Regions from separate parts of the Kitasatospora sp. NPDC018058 genome, predicted to be linked through region 4. Evidence: riboswitches for the same ligand, from Rfam matches in the RefSeq annotation. Region 4 holds a riboswitch; each other region holds the start of a gene.
What was found. A riboswitch is a leader RNA that binds a small molecule or an ion and turns the genes downstream of it on or off. The one in region 4 is predicted to bind cyclic di-AMP.

Region 1: linked by a shared signal. The riboswitch ahead of ACH4E7_RS10195 (LysM peptidoglycan-binding domain-containing protein) and the one ahead of ACH4E7_RS31595 (M23 family metallopeptidase) in region 4 are both predicted to bind cyclic di-AMP.
Region 2: linked by a shared signal. The riboswitch ahead of ACH4E7_RS00530 (transglycosylase family protein) and the one ahead of ACH4E7_RS31595 (M23 family metallopeptidase) in region 4 are both predicted to bind cyclic di-AMP.
Region 3: linked by a shared signal. The riboswitch ahead of ACH4E7_RS31045 (CAP domain-containing protein) and the one ahead of ACH4E7_RS31595 (M23 family metallopeptidase) in region 4 are both predicted to bind cyclic di-AMP.

What each region holds. Positions count from the first base shown of each region.
Region 1 covers NZ_JBIRFA010000006.1:36,545-40,746, reverse strand. The annotation lists gene ACH4E7_RS10205 (sarcosine oxidase subunit alpha family protein) at 1-884, shown strand, start outside; gene ACH4E7_RS10200 (sarcosine oxidase subunit gamma) at 874-1,515, shown strand; gene ACH4E7_RS10195 (LysM peptidoglycan-binding domain-containing protein) at 1,825-2,526, opposite strand; cyclic di-AMP (ydaO/yuaA leader) riboswitch at 2,534-2,689, opposite strand; gene ACH4E7_RS10190 (hypothetical protein) at 3,004-3,309, opposite strand; partial or broken gene ACH4E7_RS10185 (ABC transporter ATP-binding protein) at 3,793-4,020, shown strand.
Region 2 covers NZ_JBIRFA010000001.1:112,689-116,890, reverse strand. The annotation lists gene eno (phosphopyruvate hydratase) at 1-763, opposite strand, end outside; gene ACH4E7_RS00530 (transglycosylase family protein) at 1,052-1,819, opposite strand; cyclic di-AMP (ydaO/yuaA leader) riboswitch at 1,825-1,992, opposite strand; gene ACH4E7_RS00525 (cytochrome P450) at 2,203-3,492, opposite strand; gene ACH4E7_RS00520 (SDR family NAD(P)-dependent oxidoreductase) at 3,772-4,197, shown strand.
Region 3 covers NZ_JBIRFA010000027.1:111,435-115,636, forward strand. The annotation lists gene ACH4E7_RS31035 (CocE/NonD family hydrolase) at 1-860, opposite strand, end outside; gene ACH4E7_RS31040 (hypothetical protein) at 1,290-1,562, opposite strand; gene ACH4E7_RS31045 (CAP domain-containing protein) at 1,708-2,625, opposite strand; cyclic di-AMP (ydaO/yuaA leader) riboswitch at 2,628-2,796, opposite strand; gene ACH4E7_RS31050 (hypothetical protein) at 3,314-4,202, opposite strand, start outside.
Region 4 covers NZ_JBIRFA010000028.1:91,914-96,115, reverse strand. The annotation lists gene ACH4E7_RS31605 (GNAT family N-acetyltransferase) at 28-606, opposite strand; gene ACH4E7_RS31600 (hypothetical protein) at 650-1,522, shown strand; gene ACH4E7_RS31595 (M23 family metallopeptidase) at 1,618-2,460, opposite strand; cyclic di-AMP (ydaO/yuaA leader) riboswitch at 2,473-2,631, opposite strand; gene ACH4E7_RS31590 (YiaA/YiaB family inner membrane protein) at 2,828-3,118, shown strand; gene ACH4E7_RS31585 (alpha/beta fold hydrolase) at 3,214-4,038, shown strand; gene ACH4E7_RS31580 (TetR/AcrR family transcriptional regulator) at 4,095-4,202, shown strand, end outside.

The sequences.
Region 1 (4,202 bases), on a different contig from region 4:
TGGTCTTCGACGACGGTGTCACCGTGCGGCTCTCCGACGACCACTACTACCTGACGACGACCACGGGCAACGCGGCGGCCGTGTTCGACTGGCTCGAGGAGTGGCTGCAGACCGAGTGGCCCGAGCTGCGCGTGCGCTGCACCTCGGTGACCGAGCAGTGGTCCACCGTCGCCGTCGTCGGCCCCCGGTCCCGTGAGGTCCTTACCGCCCTCGCGCCCGATCTGGACGTCTCCAACGAGGCATTCCCGTTCATGACGGTCAGTCAGGCCGGACTGGCCAACGGCATCCCGGCCCGGATCTGCCGCATCTCCTTCTCCGGCGAGCTGGCGTACGAGATCAACGTCGCGAGCTGGTTCGGCCTCGCCGCGTGGGAGGCCGTGATCGCGGCGGGCGGCCCGGCCGGAATCACCCCCTACGGCACCGAGACCATGCACGTGCTACGCGCGGAGAAGGGATACCCCATCGTCGGCCAGGACACGGACGGCACGGTCACCCCGCAGGACCTCGGCATGGAGTGGATCGTCTCCCGCCACAAGCACTTCGTCGGCAAGCGGTCCTTCCGGCGGGCGGACACCGCGCGGGCCGACCGGAAGCACCTGGTCGCGCTGCTGCCGGTCGACCGCGCCGAGTTGCTGCCGGAGGGCTCCCAGCTGGTGGCCGAGGGCGTCGACACCACGGCCGGCCCGGTGCCCTCGCTCGGCCACGTGACCTCCAGCTACCGCAGCGCCGCGCTCGGCCGGACCTTCGCTCTCGCCCTCGTCCGAGGCGGCCGGGACAGGATCGGCGAGACCGTCCTCGCACCGCTCGCAGACGGCCGCACGGTCGCCGCGACCGTCGCCGACCCCGTCCTCTACGACCCGAAGGGAGCCCGCCGTGACGGTTGACCGGCTGCGGCAGAGTCCGCTCGGACATCTCACCGACACTCCCCCAGCCTCCGGCCGTGGGTACCCCCATCTCGGCCCTGCTGTCACCAGCGAACGAGGTGTCCGGCTGCGCGAGGTCCCGTTCCATGCCCAGCTCAACCTCCGGCTCGACCCGGCCGGCGCGGCCGCGGCGCGGGTCGGCAAGGCGCTCGGCGCGGCTCTGCCGGCCCAGGCCGACACCGCCGTCCGAGCAGGCGACCTCCAGGTGCTGTGGCTGGGCCCGGACGAGTGGCTCGTCGTCGGCCCCGACGGCTCGGGGCCGACCACCGAGCGGGTTCTGCGCGCGGCGCTGGCAGACGAGCCCGGATCGGTCGTGGACGTCTCCGCCAACCGCACGACGCTCGAACTGACCGGCCCGGCCGCACGCCAGGTGCTGGAGAAGGGCTGCTCACTCGATCTGCACCCGCGCGCCTTCGCGCCGGGCCGCTGCGCCCAGACGACGGTGTCCAAGGTCAACGTGGTGCTCCACCAGCTCGACGAGGCGCCGTCGTACCGGCTCCTGGTCCGCGGGTCGTTCGCCCAGTACCTCGCGGACTGGTTGCTCGACGCGATGGAGGAGTACCGACACTCGCCACTCCCCGCCCTCCCCTGACGGTGCGGGATTCACTGAGATCACAACGGCCGTTCCAACGGTGTTCGAGGTGGGACGAGGACCTCGCCGTGTACGCCGAGTAGCCGGTGCGCTACGCCGCGGCGGACTGCCCGCACCGCGGTCCCGTCCGGACCCCGGGCACGCCGACGGCCCGGCTCACGCATCGCTACGTGAACCGGGCCGGTCAGGTGGCCGCTTGGCACCCGTCAGCCGCCGGACATCCGGCCGACAGGCGGTACTCGCTCGGACCCATCGGTTCGAACAGGCCGATCAGGCCCGATCAGGCCGTACTGATCGGGAGAGGTCCGATCAGTACGCGCTGTGCACCTGCCAGAACGCCCAGGCGGCGTTCGGGCTGCCGTAGACGGTGTTCATGTACTGCAGGGCCCACTTGAGCTGGGTGGCGGGGTTGTTCTGCCAGTCGGAACCGGCCGAGGCCATCTTGTTGCCGGGCAGCGCCTGCGGCAGGCCGTAGGCACCCGAGCTCGGGTTGGTGGCGTGGATGTTCCAGCCGCTCTCGTGGCTGATGATCTGGTCGAACGAGGCCAGCTGGTTCGCCGGGACGATCGAGGCCGCAAGCGCCTGCAGCGCGGCCGGGGTGTTGGCGACCGGGGCGGCCGGGGTGGCGGCCAACGGGCTGGCGGCGGCCGGCTTGGCCGGAGCCGGGGCGGCCCCGCCCAGGGTCAGGTGCTGGCCCGGGTAGATCTTGCCCGGGCCTTTGGTCAGCACGGACTTGTTGAGCTCGTAGAGCCTCTGCCAGCCGCCCTGCACGTTGTGCGTGGTGGCGATCTTGGTGAGGGAGTCACCGCTCTGGACGGTGTAGACAGCGGGCGCCTGCGGGGCGGCGGCCGGGGCCGAGTGCGCCGGGGCGGGCTTGACGGGGGCGGCGTTCGCGGCGGTGGCGGCGACCACCGGGATGCCGACGCCGACGCCGACGACCACGGCGGCCGCGACGATGCGCTTGACGGAACCGACAGCGAACAGGCTGGGGCGAGCGTTGACGGGCAGCATGAAGTGCGATTCCTCTCACACGCCTGCGAGGTGAGCTGTCGGGTTCGGGCTGGAGTTGCCCGGCCGCGCAGAGACGCGGCTTCACCCCTAGCCCCGCCGGAACCAGTCCGGATGAGGCGACTTACCTGTGGGTCCCCCGCCCCTGCCGCGGTGCTTCATGGATGCACGTGCCCGCCCGATCCGGCGGCAGGATTCGGCGTTCCGGAGAGCGGGGTTCGTTTCGTACGGAGACGAACGAGAAGGACCGTAAACGGCACGGAGCCATTAGCACAAGGCCTCGTGAGCTGGGTCACGGCCCGGCCGGATTGTCCGAATGATCCACAATAGCGCTTGATAACGATTCGACAACGGCCCTATGAGTCCGTGTCAGTACGGGCCGCCGGGCCCAGCGCGGCGGCCACCGCCCGATGGCGCGCCGTGCGGGTCGCGGGTTCGGGCCGGCGCGCCCGCCCTGGGGCGCGCCGACCTGACCGGAGGTCAGCCTGCCTGCCAACCCTGCGCATCGACGCCTCCCGGCACCTCGGCTGCCGGATCGTACGGGGTGCGGGTGTGGACGAAGCCGGCCTGGTCCAGGTGGTCGACCGTGCTGTCGGCCCGGTGCACCACGCGCAGCGGCTCGCCCGCGCAGTAGCCGTCCAGCCCGGTCCAGGTCCCGTCCGGCCCGGGCCGGAACCGTGAGGTGCGGGCCGCGCCGCCCAGCGCTGTGAGCTCCAGCACACGGCCGGCTCGCAGGTGCAGCGCGACCGCGCTGGTGCCACAGCACCAGGGGCCGGTCAGCGCCAACAGCTCCAGGGTCGACGTCGGTGAAGGGCCGCCCGGGCTCGGGGATCCGCGGCTCGCGCCCGGCGGTGATCGCGATCAGGTCGCGGGCCACCTGGCCGAGGTTGGGGCTGGCCGTGGTGTACGAGCATGACGACCGCCACATCGTCCTGCTCCCTGAACAAGAGCGAGGCGAGGAAGCCGGGCATCGAGCCGCCGTGGCCGACCCGCAGCCGGCTGACCACCTGCTGGAGCTGCCGGCCCAGGCCGTAGCCGGCCGACCAGTCGCCGTCCGGCGCGGCGGCCGGCCGACACATCTCGGCCAGCGTCTCCGGTACAGCGAGGCGTACGCGGTCGCCCGAGGGAGGGTGGCGATGAACTCATCAGGCGGGAGCCAGCCGCTCGATGGAGGTCGGCTCTCGGGGATCCTCATGACGTACCACACGCGATTTGCGCAGGTAGAGGTCGACGTACCCGATCGCGGTTGGCAGAGTGTTGCCCCCACCCCACTCCGGCGCCAACGTGCTCCTCCTGGACGAGCCGACCAACAACCTGGACCCGGTCTCCCGGGCGGAGGTCCTGGCGGCGGTCGGCACCTACCCGGGCGCGATCGTGATGGTCACCCACGACCCCGGCGCCATCGAGGCGCTCCGGCCCGACCGCATCCTGCTGCTGCCGGACGGGGACGAGGACCTGTGGCACGACTCGTACCTGGAGCTGGTCACGCAGGCCTGAGTGCCGTTGCCCGGTCCGGTCCCCGACGCCCGCTCCCAAGGTCGAGGCACCCCCGTTCCCCCTTGTTCCCGGCCTTTCCGCACCGGGGCCGCCTGCGGCCCCGGTGCCACCCGGTCGTGGTGACCACGGCCTGTCCCCCGCCGGGTGCGGCGCGGAGTCCGGAGGATCGACCCCGCGTGGCC
Region 2 (4,202 bases), on a different contig from region 4:
GGTAGGCGCCGTCCTTGAAGAACTCGGAGGAGGCGACGTCCAGGGCCAGGGCGATGTCACGGCCGGGGACGTAACCGGCCTTCTGGATCGCCTCCATGATGAGGTCGAGGGCCTCGCGGTTGCTGTCCAGGTTCGGGGCGAAGCCGCCCTCGTCGCCGAGGCCGGTCGACAGGCCGCGCTCCTTCAGCACGCCCTTGAGGGTGTGGTAGACCTCGACGCCCCAGCGGACGGCCTCGGAGAAGGACTCCGCGCCGATCGGGGCGATCATGAACTCCTGGATGTCGACGTTGGAGTCCGCGTGCGAGCCGCCGTTGAGGATGTTCATCATCGGGACCGGCAGGACGTGCGCGTTCGGGCCGCCCAGGTAGCGGAACAGCGGCAGGTCGCTGGCCTCGGAGGCGGCGTGCGCGACGGCCAGCGAGACGCCCAGGATGGCGTTGGCGCCGAGCGAGGACTTGTCCGGGGTGGCGTCCAGGTCGAGCATGGCCTGGTCGATCAGGCGCTGCTCGGTGGCGTCGTAGCCGACCAGCTCCGGGCCGATCTGCTCGATGACGGCCAGGACGGCCTTCTCGACGCCCTTGCCGAAGTAGCGGTTCTTGTCACCGTCGCGCAGCTCCAGCGCCTCGAAGGCGCCGGTCGAGGCACCCGACGGGACAGCGGCACGACCGGTGCTGCCGTCGTCGAGGCCGACCTCGACCTCGACCGTGGGGTTGCCGCGCGAGTCGAGGATCTCACGGGCTACGACGACATCGATGGACGGCACGAGGCATCTCCTTGCGGAAGCAGGGTCCGGCCGACGGTGGTGGCTGTCGGCGGGACGATTGCGGAGTCGTTACGACCAGAGCCTAACCGCCCGGGCTCCCGGGGCCACGTTGACCTCGGCTTCGTCTCAGCGTGTGGCCCCACTACCCACCGGTAGTTCACCTGCTTGTCCCAGCTTGTCCCTTTGCCGCGGACGAATGCGGGCGAAGGGGGCCGGGCGCGGCCCCCTTCGTTCCCGGGGTGTTGCTCGAGGTCCTTCGGGGCGTCAGCCGGGGGCCCGTGGACCGGCTCAGCCGAGGTGCAGGACCTGGCCGGGCATGATCAGGTTCGGGTCGCCGCCGACCGTGCCGCGGTTGCCGCCGTACAGCGCCTGCCAGCCGCCGGACACGCCCTGGGCGGCGGCGATGCTCGACAGGGTGTCACCGGAGTGGACGGTGTAGTCGTGGCCGGCCGGGGCGGCCTGGGCCGGCTGGGCGGCGCGCGGGGCGGCGTGCTTGGGGGCGTACTGCTGGGCCGACTGATCGACAGGCTTCTCGGCCTGCCTGGGAGCGGCGTGCTTCGGGGCGTACTGCTCCGCCTTGGGGGCCTGCTGCTTCGGGGCCTGCTGCTTGGGCGTCTGCTGCTGCGGGGCGGCCTGCGGCTTGGCGTCCGAGGAGGTGTCGACCACGGCCGGGGCGCCGCCCTTGCTCAGGCCCGCCTTCTGGGAGCAGACCGGCCAGGCGCCCGGGCCCTGGGAGGCCAGCACCTTCTCGGCGACCGAGATCTGCTGGGCCTTGCTGGCCTGGTTGGCCTGCGACGCGTAGGCGGTGCCGCCGAACGCCTTCCAGGTGCTGGAGGTGAACTGCAGGCCGCCGTAGAAGCCGTTGCCGGTGTTGATGCTCCAGTCGCCGCCGCTCTCGCACTGGGCGACGGAGTCCCAGGCGGAGGCCGGGGCGGCGGAGGCGCCGGTGGCGGCGAGGAGCGGCATCGCGAGTCCGACGCCGGCCACACCGGCGACGGCGATGGCCTTCTCGGTCTGGGTGCGACGACGGTGACGGCCGGTTCCAACGAGCAGCATGAAGAGGTCCCTCTCCGCACGCCTGCGAGGTGAGCTGTCGGGTTCGGACCGGGAGGTGGCCCGGCCGCCGCATGCGGAAACGGTTCCGCTCGGGCGGCTTCACCCCAAGCCGTGGAGGACGGCAACAAACGTGGTTCCCCCGCCCCTGCCCAGGGTTCTGGTCGGCTTCCCGTGGCGCGGCGGGCAGGATTCGGCGTTCCGCGCACGAGGTCCGCAGCTGCGAACTCCAGGGAGACTAGACAGATCCTCAGATCAATCACAAGCTCATATCGTCGACATCACACCAAAATTACGGCACGTGATCAATCGCCTACCAACGGCTCCCCTATGTCCGGATTGATGGCTGTTCATACCGGGATCAAGGGTGCACCAGCGACGTCAAGTCAGTGTGTCGGAGCCTCAGGAACGGCGTGCGGCGACCGGATCTCGGGACTGAATTCGACCGGAAGTTCGCGCAATCCACGCATGATCAGGCCGCCGCGCCAGCGCAGATTCTCCGGGGTTTCAGCCAGTCGGAGATCGGGCAGTCGGGAAAGCAGCGTGGCCAGCGCGGCACGCCCTTCCAGCCGGGCCAGCGGGGCACCGATGCAGTAGTGGATGCCGTGCCCGAACCCCAGGTGGGGGTTGTCGGCCCGGGCCAGGTCGAGGGTGTTCTCGTCCGCGAACCGGGCCGGGTCGCGGTCCGCCGCCGCCAGCACCACCAGCACCGGATCGCCGACCGGGATGTCCACCCCGCCGATGGTCAGCGGCCGGGTCGCGAACCGCCAGGTCGCCAGCTCCACCGGCCCGTCGTAGCGCAGGAGTTCCTCGATCCCGGTCTCCAGCAGCGCGGTCTCCCCGCGCACCACCGACTCCTGCAGCAGCGCCCGCTGCCCCGGATCGCGCAACAGCGCGTACATCCCGTTGCCGATCAGGTTGATGGTGGTTTCGAACCCCGCGAAGATCAACACGAAGCACATGGCGGCGGCCTCGTTCTCCGTCAGGTGCTCGCCGTGGTCGCTGGCCCGGATCAGGCCGGAGATCAGGTCGTCACCGAGGTCGGCCCGCTTGCGGTGGATGAGGTCCACCAGGTAGGCGCGGATGCGCTTGACCGCCCGGCCCACGCCGCCGCGTTGCCCACCGTGGTGGCGGATCATCATGCCCGCCCAGTCCCGCAGATCGTCCTGGTCCTCGGCCGGCACGCCCAGCATGTCGCAGATCGCGTAGATGGGGAGCGGGAAGGCGAACTCGTGGATCAGGTCCGCCGAACCGCGCTGCGCGAAGCCGTCGATCAGCCGGTCGGTGAGCTGCTGCACCCGCGGCTCGAACTCGGCCACCCGGCGCGGGGTGAACGCCTTCGACACCAGACGGCGCAGCCGGGTGTGGTCCGGCGGGTCGATGTTCAGCAGGTGGGTCATCAGATCCGCCTGCCGCTCCCCCGGGATGCCCACCCGGCCGGTGCGGTGCGCCTGCCCGCTGTGGTGCGCCGGGTTCTTCGACAGCCGGCTGTCCGCGAGCGCCTGCCGGGCGTCCGCGTAGCGCGTCACCAGCCACGCCTCCACCCCGCTCGGCAGCTTGGTGCGGTGCACCGGGGCGTGCTCGCGCAGCCACGCGTAGGCGGGGTACGGATCGGCGGCGAACTCCCAGGTGAAGAGCTGCGGGGCGGGCTGGGCGGCGTCGGGCTGAGCAGGCATGGGTCGACCGTAACCGCTGGGCCCGGCGCGCCCTGCCCGCCGCCCGTCCGCGAGCGGCGCGCGAGCGGTCCGCCGACGGCGGGCGATCACGCCGCCAACGCTCCGTGGACGGCCCGTGGACGGACCGTGGACAGCTCTTGGACAGCTCTTGGCCGGGTGGCAGGCGTGAGTCTGGTCACCTGCGGGGTAATCCCTGTTGCGGAGGGTCAGGACGTGCCTACGATCCTCCGCAGTACGCGTGGGCGCCGGTGCGGTGTCGCCCACAGGGAGGAGCAGACCATGCCGGTCAGCGGGGCAGTCGTCGTCATCGCGGTACTCGACGGCGGTTCGGGAGCCGACCTCGCCCGCCGGTTCACCGCGGCCGGCGCCGCCGGGATGCTGATCGCCGACACCCACGTCGGCATCGCCGAGGACCTCGCCGCCGAACTCGACCGGCCCGGCTGCCCCGTCGTCGGCGTCTCCGCGGACATCCGCCGCCCCAGCGACGTCGCCGCCCTGGTCGACACCGCCGAGAAGCACCTCGGGCCGATCGACCTCTTCTGCGTCGCCGGCCCGAACGGCGAGCGGATCGTCTCCCTCGCCGACCTGCCCGACCACCTCGACCTGGAGCGCCTCGCCGAACTCGTCGCCCTCATCGGCGAGGCCATCGGCGAACTCGTCCCGCCGCAGCGGCGCCCGGCCGAGCACACCGCCACGGCGGCCTGAGCCGA
Region 3 (4,202 bases), on a different contig from region 4:
AGCCGCTGGTAGAAGTCGGTGACCTGGCTGGGGTTGAAGAAGCTGTCGCCCCAGGCGTTGGCCATCAGCACGGCGGTGCCGTTCGCGTTGATCCGGTCCAGGTAGCGAGCCGGGGAGCGGGTGTCCGCCCAGCCGATGACCTCGGGCAGGTCACGGTCGGCGAAGAGGTCGTCAAGCACCCGTGCGAACTCGGGGCTCTTGCGGCCGGTCGGGGCCTGGATGCCGGCGAGCACGGCCGCGGCCTGCAGATGCCGGGTCTGCCCGCTGTAGAGCGAGTCGGTGAGGTCGGCCCAGCCGCTGAGCGAGGCGACGGCCTTGATCCGCGGATCGAAGGCGGCGCCGAGCAGGGTCAGCCCGCCGCCCAGCGAGAGCCCCACCATGCCGACCCGGTCCGGGTCGGCCGGGGTGTGCGCGAGCGCCCAGTCGATCACCGTGGAGATGTCCGCGACGTCCTTGGGCCCGGCGACATCGACCTTCCCGCCGGAGCCCCAGAAACCCCGCACCGTGTAGGTGACGACGACGTACCCGTCGGCGGCGAGCGCACGGCCCTGGGCGACGTACTCCAGGTCGTTCTGCCCCCAGCTGGCCGGCTGCACCACCAACGGGTAGCGCCCCTGCGGATCGGCTCCCGGCGTCCCGGGGGCCGGGGTGAACACGTCGGCCTTGAGGACGACGCCGTCCTTCATCGGGACGTCGGCCAGGCGGAACGACCCGACACCCACCGCGGCCGCGAGCGGCGAGTCCGCGACGGCGGGCTGTGCGACGGCGGGCTGTGCGACGGCGGCCCCGCCGAGGGCGAGCGTCGCCGCGAGGACGGCACTCGCCGTCCGGCGTCCACGGCTGGGGGTGGGTCGTTCCATCACGCGCTCCATCTGTGCTCGAACCGATCGATTGCCGGAGCGTAGCGATCTGACGGACCCTCAGGGGAGGTGGTGATCAGCCAAATTACCGGCCAGTAACGCCATCGCCTCGATCTGCCACAAGATCATTGATCGGAGAGGTCCCGGCCGGGTTCGGGCGCGGGGTTCGGCACGCTGCTGCCCTGGCATCGGCCCAGAATCGCTGGCCGCCACCGGCACGGCAAGACCATGACCGTCGGCCGGGAGCAGCACGACGTTGATCACGTGGCAGCCCGGTCCTAGGACGGGGCTGCCGCCCGCACCGCGGCCGCCACCAGCAGCCGGACCCTCGCCGAACGCCGAGATCGCCGAGCGCAGGACCCACAGCTCAGCTCGTTCTGAGACATCGGTACGGCCCGCTGTCGTGCCAGGTACCGGCCTCCCGTGCGGTCAGACGAGGCCGGTGAGCTTGTCAGGGTTGACCTGGAAGCGGAGGTTCTGGATGCGACCATCGGCGATGTCGTAGGTGAGCGCGCCGACCGAGCATCCGCCCATGGTGAACAGGATGCCTTCCTCGCCGCTGATGACTGCCGACTCCCGTGCCATGCCCAGTGGTTCGGGCTTGGCAAGGACGCCGGGCATCCAGCGGGCGACCGGGTCGGTGCCGTGCAGCGGGCGGCGGGCCGCGGTGACCTTGCCGCCGCCATCGGACCAGGCGGTCACGTCCGGGGTCAGCGGCTTGGACGGTGTCCGCCGGCCGATCCTCCGGCCGCCTCCGTCCCACGGGCCGGGTGCCCGCGGGACGGAGGCGGCCGACCCGCCCGAAACGGGGTCGGGCCGGCCTCGGCTCACGTCCTTGACGGACGGGTCAGTTGGAGAAGTCCTGGGTGAGCCAGACGGTTCCACTGGCATCCCGGTGGACGGCGATGCCGATGTGGGTGAACTCGCTGCTGAGGATGTTCTTGCGGTGGCCGTCGTTCGGCGGCGTCTCGTTCAGCATGTCCTGGGTCAGGCTCACCGCCATGGCGGCGATGTCCTGGGCCGAGGTGGAGACCCCGTTGCCGTAGCCTATGTTCTCCCCGGCGGCGTTCCACTGGACGCCCGCGGCCGTCTCCCGCGCCCCCAACTCGGCCTCGCCCGGGCACTGGTGGGACATACCACAGCCGTCGGCCATCGTCTGATCGTGGGCCTCGGCGCTGCTGGTCAGCCCCGACGTGATGGTGTAGGCGGGCAGACCCTGGGCGGCCCGCGCCTGGTTGATCAGATTGAGGACCTGCCGCACGGCGTCCGAGCTCGAACCGGTCTGCGCGGCCGGGGTGGTGGGTGTGGCCGCGGGGGCGGGGGCGTGCGTGGCCGGGGCGGACGGGGACGACGGCGCGGACGTGTGGGACGCCGGGGTCGGAGCCGGAGCGGAGGGCCGCGCCGAGTGGGAGCCCTGGGACTCGCCACCGGGGCGCGCGGTCGCGGATTCCGGGGCGGGGGAGGCCGGGGCGGACGGCGACGGCGCGGCCTGCGAGGCTTCGGGCGAGGTCGGAGTGGAGGTCGGAGTGGAGGGCGGGCCGGCTTGGTGGCGGTGCTGGCCATCGGAGTCGCTCTGGTGCCGGTGCTGGTGGTGCTCCTGCCACCCGGCGTGGCTCGCGTGGGTGTAGCCGGGCGCGGCGGAGGCTCCGCTCGCGCTCAGCAGCGGCAGCATAAGGCCGGCGCCGGCGATCCCGGCGGTGGCGGCCAGACGCGGGGTGTGTCTCCGGCGCGCACGGCGATGCCGGCCGGTACCTGAAGTCAGCATGGGGCGTCCCTCTGCGACGCCTGCGAGGTGAGCTGTCGGGTTCGGGCCGTGAGGTAGCCCGGCCGCACGCGGCGGCTTCACCCCTAGCCACACCCGTCTCGCCCGCGAACGGGCCGAGCAGGGCGCGGCGAACTACCTGGTTCCCCCGCTCCTGCCCGGTGCACTGCTCGACGTCCGGCCGACCGGTGGACAGGACTCGGCGTCCCGGCGGCAGGGTCCGCAGGTGCGAACAGCCTGAACGCTAGGCAGATCGACCCGGGAGACACAAGTTCGTATCGTGCATATCACACCGACATCCGGCGAAATCTGATGGAAAGACATATTCGCTGATATACCGCCGCATATATACCCTAATCGGACAGCTTCCCCGGCCGTCGATGCCGGTCGTGACGGCCGCCGCCCCGGAGAGGCGGAGGCGGACGAGGCAGCCGGCTCGCGTCAGTCGACGACCGGCCCGTGCGTGCGGCCGCGCTCGAGTTCGAGGAATCCCGAGGCCGACGACTCCACCGCCCGCACCGACCCGGCCTCCGACACCGGCGACCGCATCACCGTCGTCTACGGGGTGTAGCGCCCGGGGTGCCGGCGGAGCGCGTTGGAGTGTGCACAGACAGCGGCGGCGGGTTGTTTCGCCGCCGCCGCAGAAGACTTCCGGACCGCTGTCTCAGCCGTAGCGGCGGCGGGGTGCGGGTTAGGCCGCGCCTGTCGCGCAACCGGTCTCGAGAGCGATGAGGCGGTTGGCGAGGGTGCGCGCCGGGCCGGTGAGGCCCTTGAGGATCTCCCGGGCGTAGGGGCTCCGGGGGTGGTGGGCGAGGTCCTGGACGGCGCTCCAGAGTTCCGCGATGCCGGCCAGGCTGTGCTGGACGTGGCGGATGGCGTCGTGGCGCTGGGCGAGGTACTGCTCGGCTCTCTGATGGGCGTCGCGCCAGTCGACATCGCCCGCTTCGGCGGTCCGGGCGAAGGCCGGCGTGGTGTCGCCGTCGGCGAGCCGGATGGCGTCGATCTCCTCGACGCGCCGGCGCAGGTGTTCCTCCTCCTGTCGGGCGTCGAGGGCCACGGTGGCGTCGGTGAGGGCGAGGTGGCCGGCGATGACCTGCTCGGCGAGGTCGGGGGCGTCCCGGCGCAGTCGTGCGTGCTGGGCGAGGAGGGCCTTGGCGTCGGCCTTGCGTCTGCGGACGGCGGTGTAGGCGGCGTTGAGGGCGAGGGTGCCGGTGCGGACCTGTTCGGCGAGGTCGGGGGCGTGTTCGAGCACGGTGGTGGCGATGGACAGCCGGGTGACGTTGATGCCGTGGCGGGCGGTGTCGGACGGGAGTGAGCCCGGGGAGAGTGAGCGTGCCATCGCGGCGATCATGGCGTGCTGGCTCGCGGTGGTGTTCGGGTGGTGGCGGTTGGCGGACACGATCAGGCAGACCGGATCGTCGCCCTGATAGGTGGTGAAGCGGGGTTCGACGTCGGCCAATTCGCAGGCGGCGAGTCGCCCGCGGCCGTCCAGGAGGACGCCGTCGGCGTCCAGGATGACGGGCTCGGTCAAGCCGTTGCTCTCGATGTCCTGGGCGAGGTCGAGGAGTTCGTCGGGGCTG
Region 4 (4,202 bases):
ACCCCCCGCTCCGGTCCGCTTCCGGGGTCAGGACGGCGCCGAAGGACCGGGCCACTCATCGACGAGCAGCGAGTACAGGTACGAGTCCGACCAGACGCCCCCCTTGTACAGGTCGTGCCGCACCCGCCCCTCCAGCTGGAAGCCGAGCTTGGTGAGCACCTTGGCCGAGGCCGGGTTGTCCACGTCGACCCGGGCGGCCAGCCGGTGCAGCCCGAGCGGGCCGAAGGCGAGCTCGCAGAGCAGCCCGGCGATCTCGCCCGCGTAGCCGCGGCCCCACACCTCGCGGCCCAGCACGTAGCCGAGGTAGGCGGAGCGGTACGTGCCGAGGGTGAGGCTGGCGTGGGCGATCGGCACCGCGTCCGCCGGGTCCTCGGCGTCCTCCCGCCGACAGACGGCGAGCCGGTAGGTGTCCCGCTCCTCGGCCATCGCCTCCTCCAGGTAGAGCTCGATCTGGTCGGCGCAGGTCTCGCGGTCCCGCGGTTCGAAGGGCAGGTAGCGGGTCACCTCCGGGTCGCTGAACAGCGCGTACAGCGCGTCCACGTCCTCCGGGGTGTGGTGGTACTCGCGGATGGCGAGCCGGGGGCCGGTGAGTCGTACGGGGACCATGGCTGCCGACCCTACCCGCGCCCGGCGGGCTACCGTTCGGAACATGAACGACGAAGACCTGCGGCTCGCCCCGCGCACCCGGGCCGCCGACCTGCTCGCCTGGGCGGCCGAGCAGGACCGCGCGCCGGTGGCCGAGGCGCCGCTGCGCACGGTGCTGGCGCTGCTGGAACTGGGCGACGGCAGGATGCACGACGGTTGGCCCGAACTGACCTCCGACGCGGTGGAGCACCTGCTGTACGAGCGGCTCCACCTCTACGTCCAACCCACACCGGACGAGGACCCGCTCGCGTACGGCGACGCCGTACGGCTGCTGATCGACCACCAACGGGCGGCGAAGCGGCTCAACGCCAAGCGCCAGGAGCGGCTGCACGCCGAGGCCGAGTGGCAGGGCGAGGTCGCGGCCGGGCTGCTGCGCCGCGCCGACCTGCTCACCTGGCCCCGGCTGTACGCCGTACTGCTGCACGCCCACGGGGTGGACACCGCGGACCAGGCGGCGGTCCGGGACTGGCTGGCCGGCTTCGCCGAACTCGGCGAGGAGGAGCGGCTGGCCGCGTACGAGGCACTGGTGCCGGCCGGCTGGCTGGACGAACCGGACGAGCTGGGCTGGGGGCCGGGCCGGTTGCTGTCGGTCGGCATGGCCACCGACGGCGCGCGGCTGCTGCTGGAGCAGGGTCTGATGCGGCGCAGCTACCGCAACCTGGCCGAGCTGAACGCGCTGGGGCGGCCGATGCCGGACGAACTGGCCGGGGACTTCGGGGAGTTCGAGGCGGCGGCGGCCGAGGTCGCGCTCGACCTGTTCGGCGAGTGGACGGTGCCCGGGCTGGCGCGGCTGCTGGTGGAGGAGTTCCCGGAGCTGGCGCCGGAGCCGGGGCAGGAGGAGATCGACGCGTACCTGGCGCAGGTGCCCGCGGAGTGATGCCGGCGCGGTGAACGCCCGAGGGCCCCGGATGTCCGGGGCCCTCGGGCGTTGCGTCAGGGGTTCTTCTCGGGGGTTCCCGCCAGGGGTTCCCGTCAGGGGTTGAGGCCGCGCTGCTGGAGCCAGGTCTCCGGGTCGACCGGGGCGCCGCCGCCGGGGCGCACCTCCAGGTGCAGGTGCGGACCGGTGACGTTGCCGGTCGCGCCGACCTTGCCGATCTGCTGGCCGGAGCCGACCTGGCCGGCGCCCTTGATGATCGAGGAGAGGTGGCAGTACCAGATCTCGGTGCCGTCGGGCAGGGTCTCGACGATCCGGTAGCCGTACGCGCCGGACCAGCCCGCCGAGGTGATGGTGCCCTGGCCGACCGCGTAGACCGGGGTGCCGGTGTCGGCGGCGAAGTCCAGGCCGGTGTGCAGGTGGGCCCAGTAGCGGGCGCTCTGGCCGTAGTGGGCGGAGAGGTTGTAGTCCTTCACCGGCAGGGTGAGGGCGGCGGCCTTGGCGCGCTCGGCCTCGTCGGCGGCGCGCTTGGCCTCGGCCTCCTTGACGGCGGCCTTCGCCTCGGCCTCCTGCGCGGCCTGCAGGCGGGCGCCCTCCTCGGCGGCGGTGCGCTGGCCGTCGGCCTGCTGCTGGATGCGGGCGGCGAGCGCGAGGCCGGGGTCGGCGGCCAGGGCGACCGGGGTCTCGTCCGGGGCCTCGATGGCGGGCGCGGCGGCCGGGGTCGCGGAGGCGAAGCCGGTGGCGCCCAGGGTGGCGGCGACGGCGGTGACGCCGAGCAGCGGGGAGGCCCCGCGGGTCTGACGCGGCATCCGGTGGCGGTTGGCCTCGGCCTCCGGGGCGAAGGGATCGGCAGAGTCGGTGCCGTCCGGGCCGGGGTGGTCGAGGAGCTGGGTACCGGCTGCAGGGCCGTCCGGGTGTGCCGGGGTGTGCGTCGACGCCACGGAGGCGCGCTCCTTTCCTTCCTTCGCGCCTACCGGGTTAGCTGACGGGTTCGGAGCAGGAAGGTCTCCTACGGCCGGGCCGGAGCCCCGCCGATTCACCCCAAGGAACGTGGTTCCCCGGCTCCCTGACCTGCCCGGAGGCCGGCCGGCGGGATTAGGCGACGGCGCACGGTGCCGTCTGGGTACGGCGTTGACGACCGCGCTGCGTTATCAAACGTTAATCCCAGGCCGCCCCGATTCCAAGCCATCCGCCCGGGACGGCTGAGGGGCAGGTGATCGGACGTCAACGAACCACCCGCCATTCTCCCGGCCCATCTGAGTACTCCTACTCATGTGCAGCCACGGCGCGCGGCCACATCCTGGCGCCATGAGCGCACCGATGCAGACACGCACCACGGCCGCGTACTACATCCAGGCCGTCCTCTCCTTCACCATCTCCGGCTCGGCCCTCGCCGCCGGGATCGCCTACCTGCCCGTCGGCGGGTGGACCCGGGCCTTCCTCGGGATCGGCCTCCTCTACACCGTCACCTCCGCGTTCACGCTGGCCAAGGTGATCCGGGACCGGCAGGAGTCGTCGGACACCGTCGCCCGGGTCGACCAGGCCCGACTGGAGAAGCTGCTCAGCGAACACGATCCGTTCAGGGTCGAGGGGGGCTGAGCCCCCGGGAATCGAGGAGTCGGAAGGGTTGACGGCTAAGGCTATTAGCCATAGCTTTATGGCTATCGGCAGCAGCGACCCCGTGGAGGCCCACCGTGAGCGGCACCATCACCCCGAGCACCCAGCACCTCGACGTCCCCGGCGGCCGGATCGCCTTCGACGACACCCGGCAGGGCGACGGCACCCCCGTCGTCCTGCTCCCCGGAATGCTCGACAGCCGCCGGGCCTACCGGCACCTGCACCCGCTGCTCACCGCGGCCGGGCGCCGGGTCATCACCATGGACGTGCGCGGCTTCGGCGAGTCCTCGATCGCCTGGAACGACTACAGCCCGGCCGCCGTCGCCACCGACGTCCTCGCCCTGCTCGACCACCTCGGCATCGAGCGGGCCGTCCTGGTCGGGCAGTCCTACACCGGCGCGACGGTCGTCAAGCTCGCCGGGGACGCGCCCCAGCGGGTCGCCGGGATCGCGCTGATCGACGCCTTCGTCGAGTACCGGGCCAGCGCCCTGATGCAGGGCGTCGCGTCCGTGATGGGCGGCGCGATGGTCCGCTGGCCCGCCGTCTGGGGCTTCTACCTGCGCAAGATGGCCTTCCCGGGACCCCGCCCCGCCGATCTCGACGACTACGTGGCCGGACTGGTCGCCGACCTGCGCACCCCCGGGCGCAAGACCGCCACCCGCGGACACGTCACCGGGGACTCCGCGCCGATCGGCTGGTGCGCGGCCGTCCGCTGCCCCTCGCTCGTCCTGATGGGCGGCAAGGACCCCGACTTCCCGAACCCGGAGGCCGTCGCCGACCGGCAGGCCGAGGCGCTCGGCACCCGGAAGGTGATGATCGAAGGGTCCGGCCACTACCCGATGGCCGACAACCCGCAGGCCGTCGCGGACGCCCTGCTGCCCTTCCTCGCCGAACTCGCCTGAACCCGCCGCACTCGCATCCGCCCCCGCATCCGCATCCGTACGGAGAACCCCGCCCCATGCCCCGTGTAGGACTGACCCCCGACCAGGTCGTCGACCACGCCCTCGCCCTCATCGACGAGCAGGGCACCGAGGCCCTCACCCTGGCCTCCGTCGCCGCCCGCGCG